2 regions of the Bacillus sp. MBGLi79 genome follow, and region 1 is predicted to be linked to the other one. Evidence: a T-box and tRNA genes for the amino acid it is inferred to sense, from the RefSeq annotation. Region 1 holds a T-box; the other holds one or more tRNA genes.
What was found. A T-box is a leader RNA that pairs with one kind of tRNA and senses whether it is charged. The one in region 1 lies ahead of thrS (threonine--tRNA ligase), so its partner is inferred to be a tRNA-Thr.
Positions count from the first base shown of each region.

Region 2: it has a tRNA-Thr gene. The T-box ahead of thrS (threonine--tRNA ligase) is inferred to sense a tRNA for this amino acid. The anticodon was not compared.

Region 1 covers NZ_CP026521.1:4,428,765-4,436,167, reverse strand. Annotated here, with positions in the region: gene C1T29_RS22655 (HD domain-containing protein) at 1-302, shown strand, start outside; gene C1T29_RS22650 (YwgA family protein) at 338-838, shown strand; gene C1T29_RS22645 (Rrf2 family transcriptional regulator) at 950-1,420, shown strand; gene C1T29_RS22640 (MFS transporter) at 1,417-2,817, shown strand; T-box leader at 2,872-3,105, shown strand; T-box leader at 3,139-3,360, shown strand; T-box leader at 3,392-3,613, shown strand; gene thrS (threonine--tRNA ligase) at 3,667-5,583, shown strand; gene C1T29_RS22630 (MarR family transcriptional regulator) at 5,703-6,122, shown strand; gene C1T29_RS22625 (2-hydroxymuconate tautomerase) at 6,165-6,353, opposite strand; gene C1T29_RS22620 (site-2 protease family protein) at 6,462-7,121, shown strand; gene C1T29_RS22615 (YwhD family protein) at 7,135-7,403, shown strand, end outside.
Region 2 covers NZ_CP026521.1:228,166-235,568, forward strand. Annotated here, with positions in the region: gene amiE (N-acetylmuramoyl-L-alanine amidase) at 1-1,020, opposite strand, end outside; gene C1T29_RS01315 (PTS transporter subunit EIIC) at 1,077-2,444, opposite strand; gene C1T29_RS01320 (MurR/RpiR family transcriptional regulator) at 2,471-3,322, opposite strand; gene murQ (N-acetylmuramic acid 6-phosphate etherase) at 3,339-4,253, opposite strand; gene C1T29_RS01330 (GNAT family N-acetyltransferase) at 4,363-4,845, opposite strand; gene C1T29_RS01335 (2-thiouracil desulfurase family protein) at 4,858-5,313, opposite strand; tRNA gene C1T29_RS01340 (tRNA-Glu) at 5,493-5,567, shown strand; tRNA gene C1T29_RS01345 (tRNA-Val) at 5,571-5,646, shown strand; tRNA gene C1T29_RS01350 (tRNA-Thr) at 5,651-5,723, shown strand; tRNA gene C1T29_RS01355 (tRNA-Tyr) at 5,745-5,829, shown strand; tRNA gene C1T29_RS01360 (tRNA-Gln) at 5,834-5,905, shown strand; gene sigW (RNA polymerase sigma factor SigW) at 6,135-6,698, shown strand; gene rsiW (anti-sigma-W factor RsiW) at 6,712-7,338, shown strand.

The sequences.
Region 1 (7,403 bases):
AGCTGACGTCATTGTTCAAAGAGGCGGGGATCGATCCGAGCTATTATTTGGTCGTTGATTCTTCTTCAGATCTGCCATACGATTTTTACCGGCCGGGAGAGGAAGAGGAGCGTCTGCCGATCCATCTCTTGACGCAAAACGGCCAAATTAAAGAGCTGTCCAGGCAGTCGGCTATTGTGGAATCCATCTCCGGTAAACGGCGGACGGACCACAAGCTGTACTATCCAAAGGACTTGATTTGTGACGGCTCTAAACATCCGGAAGCGAAAATGAAAATCCGGCAGCTGCTGGGACTGACATAGAAATTGGAAAGAAGGAAAAAGGAGATGTCGGGAATTTGTTGAAAGAACATGCAAAACTGATGAAGGTGTTCTCGGATTCTGGAGAAATCATCGGGCGAAAGAAGCTGCAGAAAATGATTTATATCGCCAAGAAAATGCAGTTTCCTTTCTATGAGAAATATGATTTTCACTTTTACGGACCATATTCAGAGGAACTGACGCTCCAGATTGAAGAGCTGTGCAACCTTGGATTTCTGCATGAGGTGAAGGAAAAAAAGGGCGGCTACTTTCAATACCGGTATTCGCTTACTGAGACAGGCTCCGCATTTTTAGACCATGCTGATCTGAACATGCCGGATATGAAAGGCTATATCGACAGTGTAAACAGCCGTTCATCACGGTTTTTAGAGCTGGTTTCCACGATCCTTTACTTTGACGGGCTTGAGGATGAGGAAAAGAAAGAAAAAGTCTTTACAATCAAAAGCAAGCAAAAATATACAAATGAAGAATATGACGAAGCGCTTCAATACATAGAGGAACTGAAGCAGATTTGTTAAGGATACCAAGCAAAAGAAATGAACCGTTTCTTTTGCTTTTTTTATTGACAAAAGCCGCTAAGGGATCTATTGTGGATAATAGTTATCCATAATGAATCGGGAGTGTGTATGATGAAAATGAAATCCGGGATGGAGCAGGCGGTTTCTGTGTTGCTTTTACTGTCACGGCTGCCTGTACAGGCTTCTTTGACGTCAGAGGCAATAAGCCAGCGATTGCGCGTGTCTCCGTCTTATTTGAAGAAGCTGATGAGAACATTGGTTCAAGCAGGTTTGGCAGAATCCTTGCCAGGGACGAAGGGCGGTTTTACCCTAACGAAGCCTTTGGCGGACATTACGCTTTATGATATTTATCAAGCGGTCGAAGGCAGAGGTTCGATGTATCAGGGAAAAGGTCTGCTGCAATCTGTATTCGAGGGTGAAAACTGTGTGCTGGAGACAGTCATGGCGGAAATCGAGGATAAATGGGCCAATCTCATGAAAGAAGAGTCCTTGCAGCATGTCATGGACAGAGTAGGGGAATTGTATGATCTTGAAAAAATAGATGATTGGATAAACGAGCAAATGAAAGGGCAATTGCAATGAAAAACAGCGGATCTTTACACAAAACAGATTCATCAACAGGAATATCTGTACTGATCGTGCTCGCTCTGGGTTTTCTCATGGCTACTCTTGATGTAACCGTTGTGAATGTGGCGATGGCGGATATGAAAAACACTCTTTCAATGTCACTTTCAGGTGTAACGTGGGTTGTGGACGGGTACATTCTTACTTTTGCGTCACTTCTGCTGGCGGGCGGAGCCTTGGCCGACCGTTTCGGATCGAAGGCGATCTATATCCTGGGTTTAGCTGTTTTTGTTCTCGCCTCTTGTCTATGCGCTGCATCCTTTAATGGGCAGATGCTGATTGCCGGACGTCTTATACAGGGAATTGGCGCAGCCTTGTTTATGCCAAGCTCACTCAGTCTTTTGGCTGCCTCTTACCCTGATGAACGGGCGCGGGCGAGAATGTTTGGACTGTGGGCCGCGCTTGTTTCTGCTGCTTCAGCCCTTGGGCCTTTTATTGGGGGTATGCTGGTACAGTTGGCAGGCTGGCAGAGTATTTTTCTGATCAATGTGCCGTTGGGGGCTGCCGCGCTCATTTCAGCTTACCGAATTCTCAGCCGCGTCCCGGGAAAAACCGGCCGCGTGAACATCACCGGGCATCTGCTTGGCATGATGGCTCTCGGCTTTCTTTCCTATGCATTGATACAGGGGCCTTCAGCGGGCTGGCGCTCGCCCGTGATTCTTCTAGCATGTACTGCAGCGATTTTGACATTTGTGCTGTTTTTGCTGCGGGAAATTTCTGCGAAAACACCCATCCTGCCGGCGTCCTTATATAAAAACGGCCGTTTCTCAGCGGCCCAATTTATCGGGTTTTTGCTGAATTTTGCTCTTTTTGGCGGCATGTTTATGATGAGTCTTTTTTTGCAGGAAGCAGGAGGCGCAAACTCCTTCATGGCCGGAGTTGAGCTGCTGCCGATGATGGCGGTCTTCGTGATCGGCAATCTGCTGTTCGCCCGTCTGGCGAATCGATTTGAAGCCGGGCAGCTTATGTTTGTCTCAATGGCGGTCAGCTGTATCATTGCATTGCTGTTGTTTGTGCTGATTTCTCCGGATTTTCCTTATTGGCAGCTGGCGGTTTTGATGTCTGTCATGAACCTCTGTACCGGTATTACAGTTCCTGCCATGACAACTGTGATCATGCAGGCTGCCGGGCAAAGGCATGCGAACATTGCCGGTGCGGCGTTAAATGCAAACCGGCAAATCGGAGCTTTGGTCGGCGTAGCGATAACCGGGGTGATCATTCATCTGTCCGCCACTTGGTACGCCGGTGCCGGGTTTACATTTTTGATGATGGGGGCGGCGTACAGCCTCGCTGCATTGCTTGTATGGCTGTTTCTGGCTGCCCATAACGGGACTGCCGCGTCAGAAAAAATGTAAATCACTGATTGCGCTTTGTGGGAATATATAGTAAGATATAAAAAATTATTGAAACAACAGGCACTGATAAGGACATGAGATGCTTTTTACGGTTTCCAGAGAGGGAAGGACAGCTGAAATCTTCCTAACGCAGAGAAAGCAGCTTACCGCCTTTGAGCCGTATCGGGGAAAACAAGTATCTGATACCGTCATGCTGCGTTACAGCATCTTCAAGCCGATCACCATGTGTAATTGAATTGATCGGGAATTTGGGTGGAACCACGGATGATCAACACATTCGTCCCTTTTAGAGGGATGGGTGTGTTTTTTTTTATGAATTAAATACATGCAATGAAAAGGACATGAATGATAGTTACGGTTTTCAGAGAGGGAAGGAAAGGTGAGAGCTTCCCAGCTTAGGAGTATCATTTACCGCCTTTGAGCAGCATTGGGGAACTGAAGTATCCAATGCCGTCTATGCTGCGTTACAGCACCGAGCCGACAACATCGTGTTTGTCGGGAACTTGGGTGGAACCACGGGTTAATCACACACTCGTCCCTATCTGCGGGACGGGTGTGTTTTTTTATGAATTGAATATATGCGATGAAAAGGACATGAATGATTTTTACGGTTTTCAGAGAGGAAAGAAAAGGTGAGAGCTTCCCAGCTTAGGAATATCATTTACCGCCTTTGAGCAGCATTGGGGAACTAAAGTATCCAATGCCGTCTATGCTGCGTTACAGCACCGAGCCGACAACATCGTGTTTGTCGGGAACTTGGGTGGAACCACGGGTTAATCACACACTCGTCCCTATCTGCGGGACGGGTGTGTTTTTTTATATACAACAATGAATAAGGAGTGTTTTAAAATGAGTAAACATGTACACATTCAGCTTCCGGACGGACAGATCAAGGAATATCCGAAAGGCATCACAATCAAGGAAGCAGCTGGTTCGATCAGTTCCAGTCTGCAAAAGAAGGCGGCTGCAGGTCAGGTCAACGGCAAGCTTGTTGATCTCAGTTTCAAGCTGGAGGAGGATGCTGAGCTTTCGATTGTCACACTCGATTCACAAGAAGGCTTGCAGGTGCTTCGCCACACATCAGCGCACGTGCTGGCTCAAGCAGTAAAACGGCTGTACGGCGAAGTGTCATTGGGGGTAGGGCCTGTGATTGAAGACGGCTTCTACTATGACATGAAGCTGGAGAAAAGCTTGGGATCAGGAGACTTAGAGGCTATCGAAAAAGAAATGAAACACATTATAAATGAGAACCTTGAAATCAAACGTATAGAGGTTTCTTACGAAGAAGCTGAAGAGCTGTTTGCACAAAAAGACGAGCGCCTCAAGCTTGAGATTTTAAAGGATATTCCGCACGGGGAGGATATCACGCTGTACCAGCAAGGAGAATTCATTGACCTGTGCCGCGGGCCGCATCTTCCTTCTACAGGAATGATCAAGGCGTTCAAACTGACAAGAGTATCAGGCGCTTATTGGCGGGGAGACAGCAAAAATGAAGTCCTGCAGCGGGTGTACGGGGTTGCGTTTCAAAAGAAAAAAGATTTGGATGCGCACCTGCATATGCTGGAAGAAGCGGCAAAACGAGACCATCGCAAGCTCGGCAAACAGTTAGGGCTGTTTATGTTTTCTGAAGAAGCGCCTGGGATGCCGTTTTATTTGCCGAAAGGGCAGATTGTCCGCAATGAGCTGGAACGCTTCTCGCGTGAACTGCAAACAAATGCCGGCTACGATGAGGTGCGTACGCCGTTTATGATGAATCAGCGGTTATGGGAGCAGTCAGGCCATTGGGATCATTATCGCGACAATATGTACTTCTCAGAAGTAGATGATACAAGGTTTGCAATGAAGCCGATGAATTGTCCCGGCCATATGCTCATCTTTAAAAACAGCCTGTATTCTTATCGGGATCTGCCGATTCGCATGGCGGAATTCGGACAGGTGCATCGCCATGAATACAGCGGGGCTTTAAACGGAATGCTTCGCGTTCGGACGTTCTGTCAGGATGACGCCCATATTTTCGTTCGGGAGGATCAGATTGAGAGTGAGATCAAAGAAGCGATTCGGCTGATTGATGAGGTATATCGGACATTTGGTTTCGAGTATTCAGTTGAGCTTTCGACTCGCCCGGAGGATTCATTAGGCGATGACAGCCTTTGGGAAGCGTCGGAGCGTGCCTTAGCACGCGTCCTTGAGGAGCTTGGCCTCTCTTATGAGATCAATGAAGGCGATGGGGCGTTTTACGGGCCAAAAATTGATTTCCACATAAAAGATGCCCTAAAACGGAGCCACCAATGTGCGACAATTCAGCTTGATTTTCAAATGCCGGAAAAATTTGATTTAGCATATATCAACGAACACAATGAAAAGGTTCGTCCCGTTGTCATCCACAGAGCGGTTTTCGGCTCGATTGACCGTTTCTTCGGTATTTTGATTGAGCATTACGGCGGGGCTTTTCCAGTCTGGCTCGCACCGATCCAGGTTCAAATCATACCGGTTTCGCACGTACACTTGGATTATTGCAGAAAGGTGCAGGCGAAGCTGAAGCAGGCGGGGATAAGAGCCGGCATTGATGAGCGCAATGAGAAGCTCGGCTATAAAATCAGAGAATCGCAGATGCAGAAAATCCCGTACGTGCTGGTGCTTGGAGATCATGAGGAGCAGGAGAATGCGGTAAACGTCCGCCAATTCGGACATCAGCAGAATGAACACGTTTCTTTTCAGACATTCAAAGATAAGCTTGTGAAACAGGTGGAAAATCGAGGCATGTAGGATAAAAGCTGTGAATTCACATTTTGCTTTTTTGACTTTCCCTATTCGGAATCAGTAAAATAATAAGTAAATCATATCGTTCGTATGTTATGAATGCATCTCGAAATGGGGAAATTGACATGGACCATGACAAACTGGAAGCAAATTTGCTGGATCACGCACTTACAAAATATTTGAAAAGCACGAAGCAATTAGATGAAGCCACCGTTCCGAAACACGTGAATAATGTAAGAGGATTTATTCTGCGGATCATATACAGACATGGGAGCTGCACCATAAAGGATATTTTGAAGGAGGTCACACTGTCTCCCTCTGCCACGACTACAGCTCTGAATCATTTAGAGCAGGAAGGGTTTATTGAGAGATCCAGAAATAATAATGACCGCCGTACCGTATGGATTACGCTTTCTGAATCGGGCCGGGGAGCGGCTGAACAAATGATCGAAAACCGCCAGCAGCTGATTGACGGGATGTTTGAACGTTTAACAGCCGAAGAGAAGAAGACGTTCTTGGCGATTATTGCGAAGCTGGCTCAATAGAGATAGAAAAAGCCGGTGCGCGAAGCGCCGGCTTTATAGAGATTATTCCATATCGCTCAGGCGTTTGCCTGCAACGGCATAATGGTCTTTTCTCATTTCTTCTATAAAGACAACAATTTTTTCTTCAGAAGCGCCGGTTGTTTCCTTTACGGCTTCTGTTACTTTCTCAACAAGATTGCGCTTTTGCTCGTCTGTACGGCCTTCGAGCATTTTGACAGTTACGTATGGCATGTGTGCTGAATCCTCCTTTATCTCGTTTCCTCTCTTTAGAAAAAGAGGCTTCTTATAGTATACTGAATAAAGTAAATTCTTGCATTTTGAGAAAGAGGGATATCTCACTTGGACCGTTTTTTATATTATCCGTTATCTTTAATGCCATACCTCGTCATCACGCTAATTGTGTCGTTTACGATGCATGAGCTTGCCCATGCTTATGTCGCATACAAATTTGGTGACGATACGGCGAAAAAACAAGGAAGACTGACGCTGAATCCTATCAAGCACCTTGATCCGTTCGGTACCATTTTGATTTTGGTGGCCGGCTTTGGATGGGCGCGTCCCATTCCTGTTAATCGCCGCTTCTTTAAGAAACCACGGCTTGCCGGTGTGCTCGTATCTATAGCCGGGCCTGTCAGTAACCTGATTCTTGCCTTTATCGGTTTCTTTTTGTTAGTGTTGATGCATGCGTACGGAATGGAAATGCTTGCGGCATTCAGCACGGGATTGGATCAGTTTTTTTCTATTTGGATACAGCTGAATCTTGTCTTGTTTTTATTTAATCTGCTGCCGCTTCCTCCGCTCGATGGCTATCGAATTATCGAAGATCTCGTTCCGCCGGGCGTGCGTGCCAAAATGACGCAAGCGGAGAACTACGGCTTTATCGTGTTTTTGGTTTTGTTTGTGACACCGCTCGGATCTTACGTGCTGTGGCCGCTGCTTAATGCAGGAAGAGATTCGATTTTAAAGCTGTTTTCAGCGATATTTCAACCGCTTTTGTAGGAGGTAGAACTTCATGGAAGAAAAAAAGAAAAAATCAATCGGGTTTAATATTATCAAAAGTGATCCGACAGACGGACACGGCGGTTTTGGCGTAGGGGCACTCAGCCTTGATAACATTTCTCCCGTGTTCGTCGATGTAGAGGAAAAAGAAGCGTTCGTAGACATCGGCGCCATGCATGCCCGCAGCACCGTTGAAAAAGGAATTAAATTTCTCCCGAATAAAGAAGAAGTTCCGAACGGAAAACCATACTGGCTTGTGTGGGTGACGATTGACAGAAGAGA
Region 2 (7,403 bases), 620 kb from region 1:
AGCTGTTTTCTGATCAAATAAAGAAATGTTTCGGTATGATCCTTTGTTTAACATGACTTGCAGCAGAATGGCCATATCATCTGCATTTGAGAACAATCCGGCATGGCCAGACACGCCATCCATTGAGTAAAACGCTTTTTCATCATGCACTTCTCCTTGCAGCGTGTTTGTGCGTATGTTAGGGAATTGAATAACGCCGTCACGTGTATTGCCCATGCGTTCAGTAGCTGCGAACTGCTTTGGTTTAAAGCCTTTTTGCAGCGGATTGTACAAGGTGTGCTTCAGCTTCAACGGCTTGTAGAGCTCTTGCTCCGCGTAGCCATCAAGCTGTTTTCCGGTGAGTTTTTCGACAATACAGCCGAGGAGCATATACCCAATGTCACTGTATACGTGTTTTGTCCCGGTTTGATAATCGAGCGGAATTTTCGTCAAATATTCAATCGTTTTGTCACGTTCCTGGGAATAGTATTTGCCGGCTTTTTCCGGCGTGTAAAAGTAAAAGCTTGATGGAAGCCCTGATTCGTGCTGAAGAACATCAATGACACGTATCTTGTTTTTTCCTTTTATGGGGTCTCCAGGCTGATCCTTGAAACCAGGCAAATATGCAGAAACTTTTTCATAGACGTCAAGTTTTCCTTGGCTGACTAAGCGCTGCAATGCAAAATTTGTGGCGTACATTTTTGTATTTGAGGCTAAGTCAAACATCGTGCGGGTTTTCATTTTTGCCGGATGGCGCAGCAGCTCTGATCCTTCGTACTTTTTACTGTAGCCGTATGCTTCTTTTTTTATGATGCGTCCATCCTTCACGACGACAAGAACGGCGCCTGGAAATCCTGCTGCAATATCCCGTTCTATCATCTGATCTACCTTCCTTAGCTTCTTCGTCGAGAATTGTGCAGTTGCTGCATTTATGGTTTTCGGCTCAACCAAGCTGTCTGCTGTTTGCGCGAAGGTTTCATTTGGCGCCAATATCGATAGGGTTAAAATGGCACTGAATAACAACAGTGTCTTTGTTTTCACAGGTTATCCCCTTTCTGTGCTTCTATCCCGTTTACTATCCCTAAAACAGAAACAATTTAATCGAACTGAGAAGCCATTTCATCTTTATATCCGAATGCATAGGTCAATAAAAAGCCGGCCGCGTAGGAAATGAAGAGCCCGACGATATACAGGATGATTTGCGAAGGCAGGACTAGAAAGGAAAGCGGCAGTCCGGAGACACCAATCGCAAAGGTGGCTACTTGAAAATAAGCTTGAAAGGCGCCGCCGATTCCAGCACCTAAGCATGCCGTTAAAAACGGACGGCCAAGCGGCAGCGTGACTCCGAAAATGAGTGGTTCCCCAATGCCGAGCAGGCCTGACGGAAGCCCGCCGGCGATTGCTTTTCTCAGTGTTGTTTTTTTCGTTTTCACGAAGACGGCAAAGGCCGCGCCTACCTGTCCTGCACCTCCCATAGCCAAAATAGGGAGCAGAGGATCATTGCCAATTGAATTGATCAGTTCCATGTGCACAGGCGTCAAGCCTTGATGCAATCCGGTTACGACGAGAGGAAGGAAGGTTGCGCCCAGAATAAAGCCCGCAGCGATGCCGCCGATGTCCAGGATGGACAGAAGGCCGGATGTAATGGCGTCAGAAATGAATCCGCCTAAAGGCATGAATACGACATACGTTACGATTCCGGTGATTAACAGTGAAACGGTGGGTGTGACAATGATATCGAGTGATTGAGGAATAAAGCGGCGAATAAATTGTTCGGTGTAAGCAATGAATATAGCAGCGAAAAGGACTCCGATCAGGCCTCCCCTGCCCGGAAGAAGCTCTTCTCCAAATAAACTGATCTTTGCGATCTCCGGATTGATAATCAAGATCCCGGCCAAAGCCCCAAGAGCGGGTGTCCCGCCAAATTCTTTTGAAGCGTTGATACCCACAAGAATGCCGAGATAAGTGAACAGCCCTGATCCGATGATTGTCAGGACAACAGCAATTTGTGATTCTGCAGAGAGCCAGCCGGCTTGAATACTTGCTTTGGTAATCCCGGTAATTAAACCGGAAGCGACAAGAGCCGGAATAAGAGGGATAAAAATGCTGGCGATTTTACGTAAGAAAAGTTTAAAAGGAGTGGCGTTCTTTCGATTGATATCGGCTTTCTTTTTGGCGGCTGCTTCATTCACATCGACACCTTCTTCAGCTGAGACGAGCTTGGAGAAAGCCGTTGTGACATGATTGACGACTCCTGTACCGAGGATGATTTGTAAGGTTTCAGCCTCAACGACCCCCAATACTCCGTCAAGCGCTCTTAAAGCCTGAGCATCTGCTTTGTTTTCATCGTAAGGTGTAATACGCAGCCTTGTCATGCAATGCGTAAATGAGGATATATTGGATTTCCCCCCGCATAACTCGAGGATTTTCTTTGCGAGTTGATGGTAGTTATTTTCTTTGCTCATTAAAAACCCCTCCCCTTCAAGATGCTTTATTTTTTTCTCATAGATTGTATGGCTTCTCTTGTTTTATCGATATAGCTGGTTGTTTCTTCATATTGCTCAGCCGCCATGCCTAAAAACAATACATCTATCATAAAAAGCTGGGCGAGACGGGAGGAAGTGGCTGCACTTCGAATCAAGGCTTCGTTGGAATGGGCTGTATACAATGGGACGTCAGCCAGTGCGGAGACGGATGTCTGACTGAATTGTGTGAGGCTGATCGTTGTGATGCCTTTTTTCTTAGCCATGGCAAGCAGTTCAATGATTTCCTGCGTCTCTCCTGAGAACGAAATGGCGAATACGATGTCGTCTTTATCTGCATTTGCGATTAAAGATGCCACAAGATGAGTGTCTGTAAACGCGGTTGCTTGTTTATGAATGCGAAGCCACTTTTGCTGAGCGTCCTTGGCGACAATGCCGGAAGCCCCGACGCCGATAAAATGCACAGTGTGAGCTTTGAGAAGCAGAGAAACCGCTTGTTCCAGTTCTTTGTAGTCCATCAGGTCTGAAGTATCCTGAATGGCTTGAATGGCATTGCCGGCCGCTTTTTCGGAAATAGAGGGCAGCGGCTCGTGGGGAACAATATCACGGTAGCCCTGAAACGTAGGCTTTGCCAGATCGCCCGCTACTCTCATTTTTAAATCTTGAAATCCCTTTAATCCGAGTGATTTGCAGAGCCTGATGACGGCAGCGTCACTTGAATTGGCTAAGGTGCTGATTTCGCTGACGGTGCTTTCGATTGCTTTGTGTGGATGGGTTAGGATATAATCTGCAAGTTTACGCTCGGATGGAGGGAGTTTATGCTTCATTGATTGGATGATCGCTAAACCGCCTGTTGCCATTCTAGTTCTCTCCTTATCATGAATGGTAATTTTCGATTGCTTTATCAATGAAACCGTTTGCTTCATCGAGTAATGTCTTTGCTTGTTTCTGATCTGTGCTGGTTTTGAGCATAACGATTGCTGTTTTGACGTGATGATCGGCTTGTTCCAGGGTTTTCCTGGCTGTTTCGTATGAAACGTTTGTAAGGATTTGGATGATGCTGATGGCGCGTTCTTTTAGTTTTTTGTTGCTGACGTTGACGTCTACCATCAAGTTTTCGTAGACCTTGCCGATTTTTACCATTACAGCGGTAGATATCATGTTTAGAATCATTTTATGAGCGGTTGCAGCTTTCATACGTGTTGATCCTGTAATGGCCTCAGGTCCGACGACAACCTCAATGCTGTGGTCCGCATCCTTGCTGATGACGGAATTTTCATTGCAAGTAAGGGCGATGGTGTGCGCTCCGACTTCGCGGGCGTATCTTAGGGCGCCTGCGGCGTAAGGTGTACGGCCGCTTGCTGCGATGGCAATGACGGTGTCATTTGACGTGAGCTGTATGTTTCTTAAATCCTCAGCTCCTGCTTTTTCACTGTCTTCAATGCCCTCTGCTGCCTGTAAAAAGGCTTCGGGGCCTCCAGCCATGATTCCGATGACCTGATCAGGACTTACGCTGTAAGTGGGAGGACATTCAACAGCATCCATGATGCCGAGTCTGCCGCTTGTGCCTGCGCCTGTATATATGAGCCGGCCTCCATGTTGAAATGAATCATACGCGCAGTCTACAGCTGTTTTGATGTCGGGGAGAACCTCCTGAACGGCTGCAGCGACTTTCATATCTTCGTTGTTGATCATTTTGAGGATGCCGAGAGTGTTTGCTTTGTGGATTTCAACCGTTTGGCTATTGCGTGATTCCGTTGTAAGATGATGAAGGTTTAGTGATTCTGACATGAGGATGCCCCCTGTTTTAAAATGATATATCTCAATATTCAGTATATTCATTTCTGTTATGATATTTCAACTATGTTTTTACATTTTTGAAATTTTATTTCACTCAAGACTATAAGAAATGATGAAGGATCAACTGTTCTCCAAGCGGCCCGATTCTTCGCCGTCCTTTATCAATGAACCCGCATTTCATATAAAGGTGTTTTGCGTGTATGTTCAGATGATTGACGGCCAAGATGATTTCGTCGCACCATGGAAAGTATCCGCTCACAAAAGAGGGAAGCAAAAGCATGGCTTTTTTCGCGTACCCTTTTCCGTGATGCACAGCGTTTAAAGACAGGGAGCTGAGCAGTAAAGCAAATGGATTGTTAGAATAGGAAGCTAGCGTTTCTTTTGATGCATGTAAAATGAAAAAACCGACTGGAAGATCGTCTTTTAAGATGACAACCGGGTATCGGTCCTGTATGCCCAGAGCCTGAGACAGCACCTCTTTCGGGAGGGAGGTAAAGCGTTTGTCATCGTTGGTGAGCGTGAATGATTGAAGCTCGGGCAAGTGTTCAGGCTTATAGAAGGATAAAGAAATGTCTTGAGTCATGGGGTGGCCTCCTTACAATATGTCGTCTAGCTGGTTTTCTGAAATGACGCGGTAGCCCGCTTGTTTTAGCAGTGCGGCGGTTACTCCGCTGCCGGGGATTTTTTTGCCAGAGAATGTGCCGTTATAGATAAAGCCGCTTCCGCAAGATGGACTGTTTTCTTTTAATATGACGGCAGTGGCGTTGATTTCTTTTGCGTAAGCCAATGTTTTCGCGGCACCTTCCATATATAGCTCTGTGACGTCTTCTCCTGAAGCTGTCACGATTTTTGCGGTTCCATTGAGGACATCCTCGCCGGTGCCTCCTATGATTTCTGCGGGTTCACGGGGGGTTGAAAAGCCGCCAAGAAGTTCAGGGCAAGCCATGACTGCTCTATTTTTAGCGACGAGTTTTCTGATTTTCTCAGACGCTGCGTGAGAGCCGTTATATCTGCACTCAATGCCTCCAAGGCAGGAACTGACTAGAATCATATTGGTTTCTCCTCTCTTGCTTTGCTTGTCTCTATCATAAAATAAATGACTTTAGTTGGGAGGCTTTTTCAGTTAAAAAAGGAGTTAAAAAGTTTGAAAATAAAAAATTTAATTTTTCTCTTTACAAACAGGGGGTGACCTGTATATAATAACTTTTGTCAGCTCGACGAGAACACAACGGCCCGTTGGTCAAGCGGTTAAGACACCGCCCTTTCACGGCGGTAACACGGGTTCGAATCCCGTACGGGTCACCATTTGGAGGATTAGCTCAGCTGGGAGAGCATCTGCCTTACAAGCAGAGGGTCGGCGGTTCGAGCCCGTCATCCTCCACCATCTTGCCGGTGTAGCTCAATTGGTAGAGCAACTGACTTGTAATCAGTAGGTTGGGGGTTCAAGTCCTCTTGCCGGCACTGTTTTTCTAAATTTAATGTGGAGGGGTAGCGAAGTGGCTAAACGCGGCGGACTGTAAATCCGCTCCCTCAGGGTTCGGCAGTTCGAATCTGCCCCCCTCCACCATTATTGGGCTATAGCCAAGCGGTAAGGCAACGGACTTTGACTCCGTCATGCGTTGGTTCGAATCCAGCTAGCCCAGTCACAGACACCTTTGACCAAAAGGTGTCTTTTTTCTTTTTTAAAATTCATTCCAACTTCTAACTGTTCAGTCTGTATAATAATTTTAAAAATATGTTAAGGTAGTTTATTCACGAATTACCATCTACACCCTGCCAAAAATTTGATAAACTTATTTTATAAAAAAATTGAAACCTTTTGAAACGAAGCTCGTATACATACAGACCGGTGAAGGCAGAGGTTAGATAAATATGGAAATGATGATTAAAAAAAGAATTAAACAAGTCAAAAAAGGCGACCAGGATGCATTTGCGGACATCGTAGATATTTACAAAGATAAAATTTATCAGCTTTGCTACCGTATGCTTGGCAATGTGCATGAGGCGGAGGATATTGCACAGGAGGCTTTCATCAGAGCGTACGTTAATATCGACAGTTTTGATATTAACCGGAAATTTTCAACTTGGCTTTATCGAATCGCGACCAATTTGACCATTGACCGCATTCGCAAAAAGAAGCCGGATTATTACCTCGATGCAGAGGTGGCTGGTACAGAAGGCTTGACCATGTATTCCCAAATCGCCGCAGATGGTGTTTTGCCTGAAGATGCAGTTGTGTCGCTGGAGCTCTCAAACACGATTCAGCAGAAAATTTTAAAGCTTCCTGACAAATACAGAACAGTCATCGTATTAAAGTATATTGACGAACTCTCATTAATTGAAATCGGGGAGATTCTAAACATTCCTGTGGGGACTGTGAAAACGCGGATTCACAGAGGCAGAGAGGCTCTTAGAAAACAATTAAGGGATCTTTAAGTGGGGTGATGAAATGAGCTGTCCTGAACAAATTGTGCAGCTTATGCATATGCATCTTGATGGAGATATCCTTCCAAAAGATGAACACGTATTAAATGAACATCTGGAGACATGCGAGACATGCAGAAAGCATTTTTACGAGATGGAGAAATCTATAGCGCTCGTACGGAGCACATCGCATGTCGAAGCCCCCGCGGATTTTACCGCTAATGTCATGGCAAAATTGCCTAAGGAGAAGAAAAGAGCTTCTGTGAAAAGATGGTTCAGAAGCCATCCCGTTATCGCAGCTGCTGCGGTATTCATCATTTTGATGGGCGGAGGTTTTTTTAACAGCTGGCATAATGACCACAATTTCAGCGTGTCCAAGCAGCCGAATCTTGTGGTTCATAATCATACTGTGACCGTGCCGGAAGGTGAGACGGTTAAAGGTGATGTCACTGTCAAAAACGGCAAGCTGATTATTAAAGGCAAAATAGACGGGGATGTAACCGTCGTGAACGGCGAAAAGTATATGGCCTCTGCTGGACAAGTCACCGGTCAAATTGAAGAAATCAATCAATTATTCGACTGGACATGGTACAAGATGAAGTCTGCGGGGAAAAGTGTACTCAATGCATTCAATCCGAACGGAGAAGAGTAAAGCGCGTTAGCCGCTTTGCTCTTTTTTTGCGGGCTGAGCGGCTGACACATTTCACTTGCTAAATC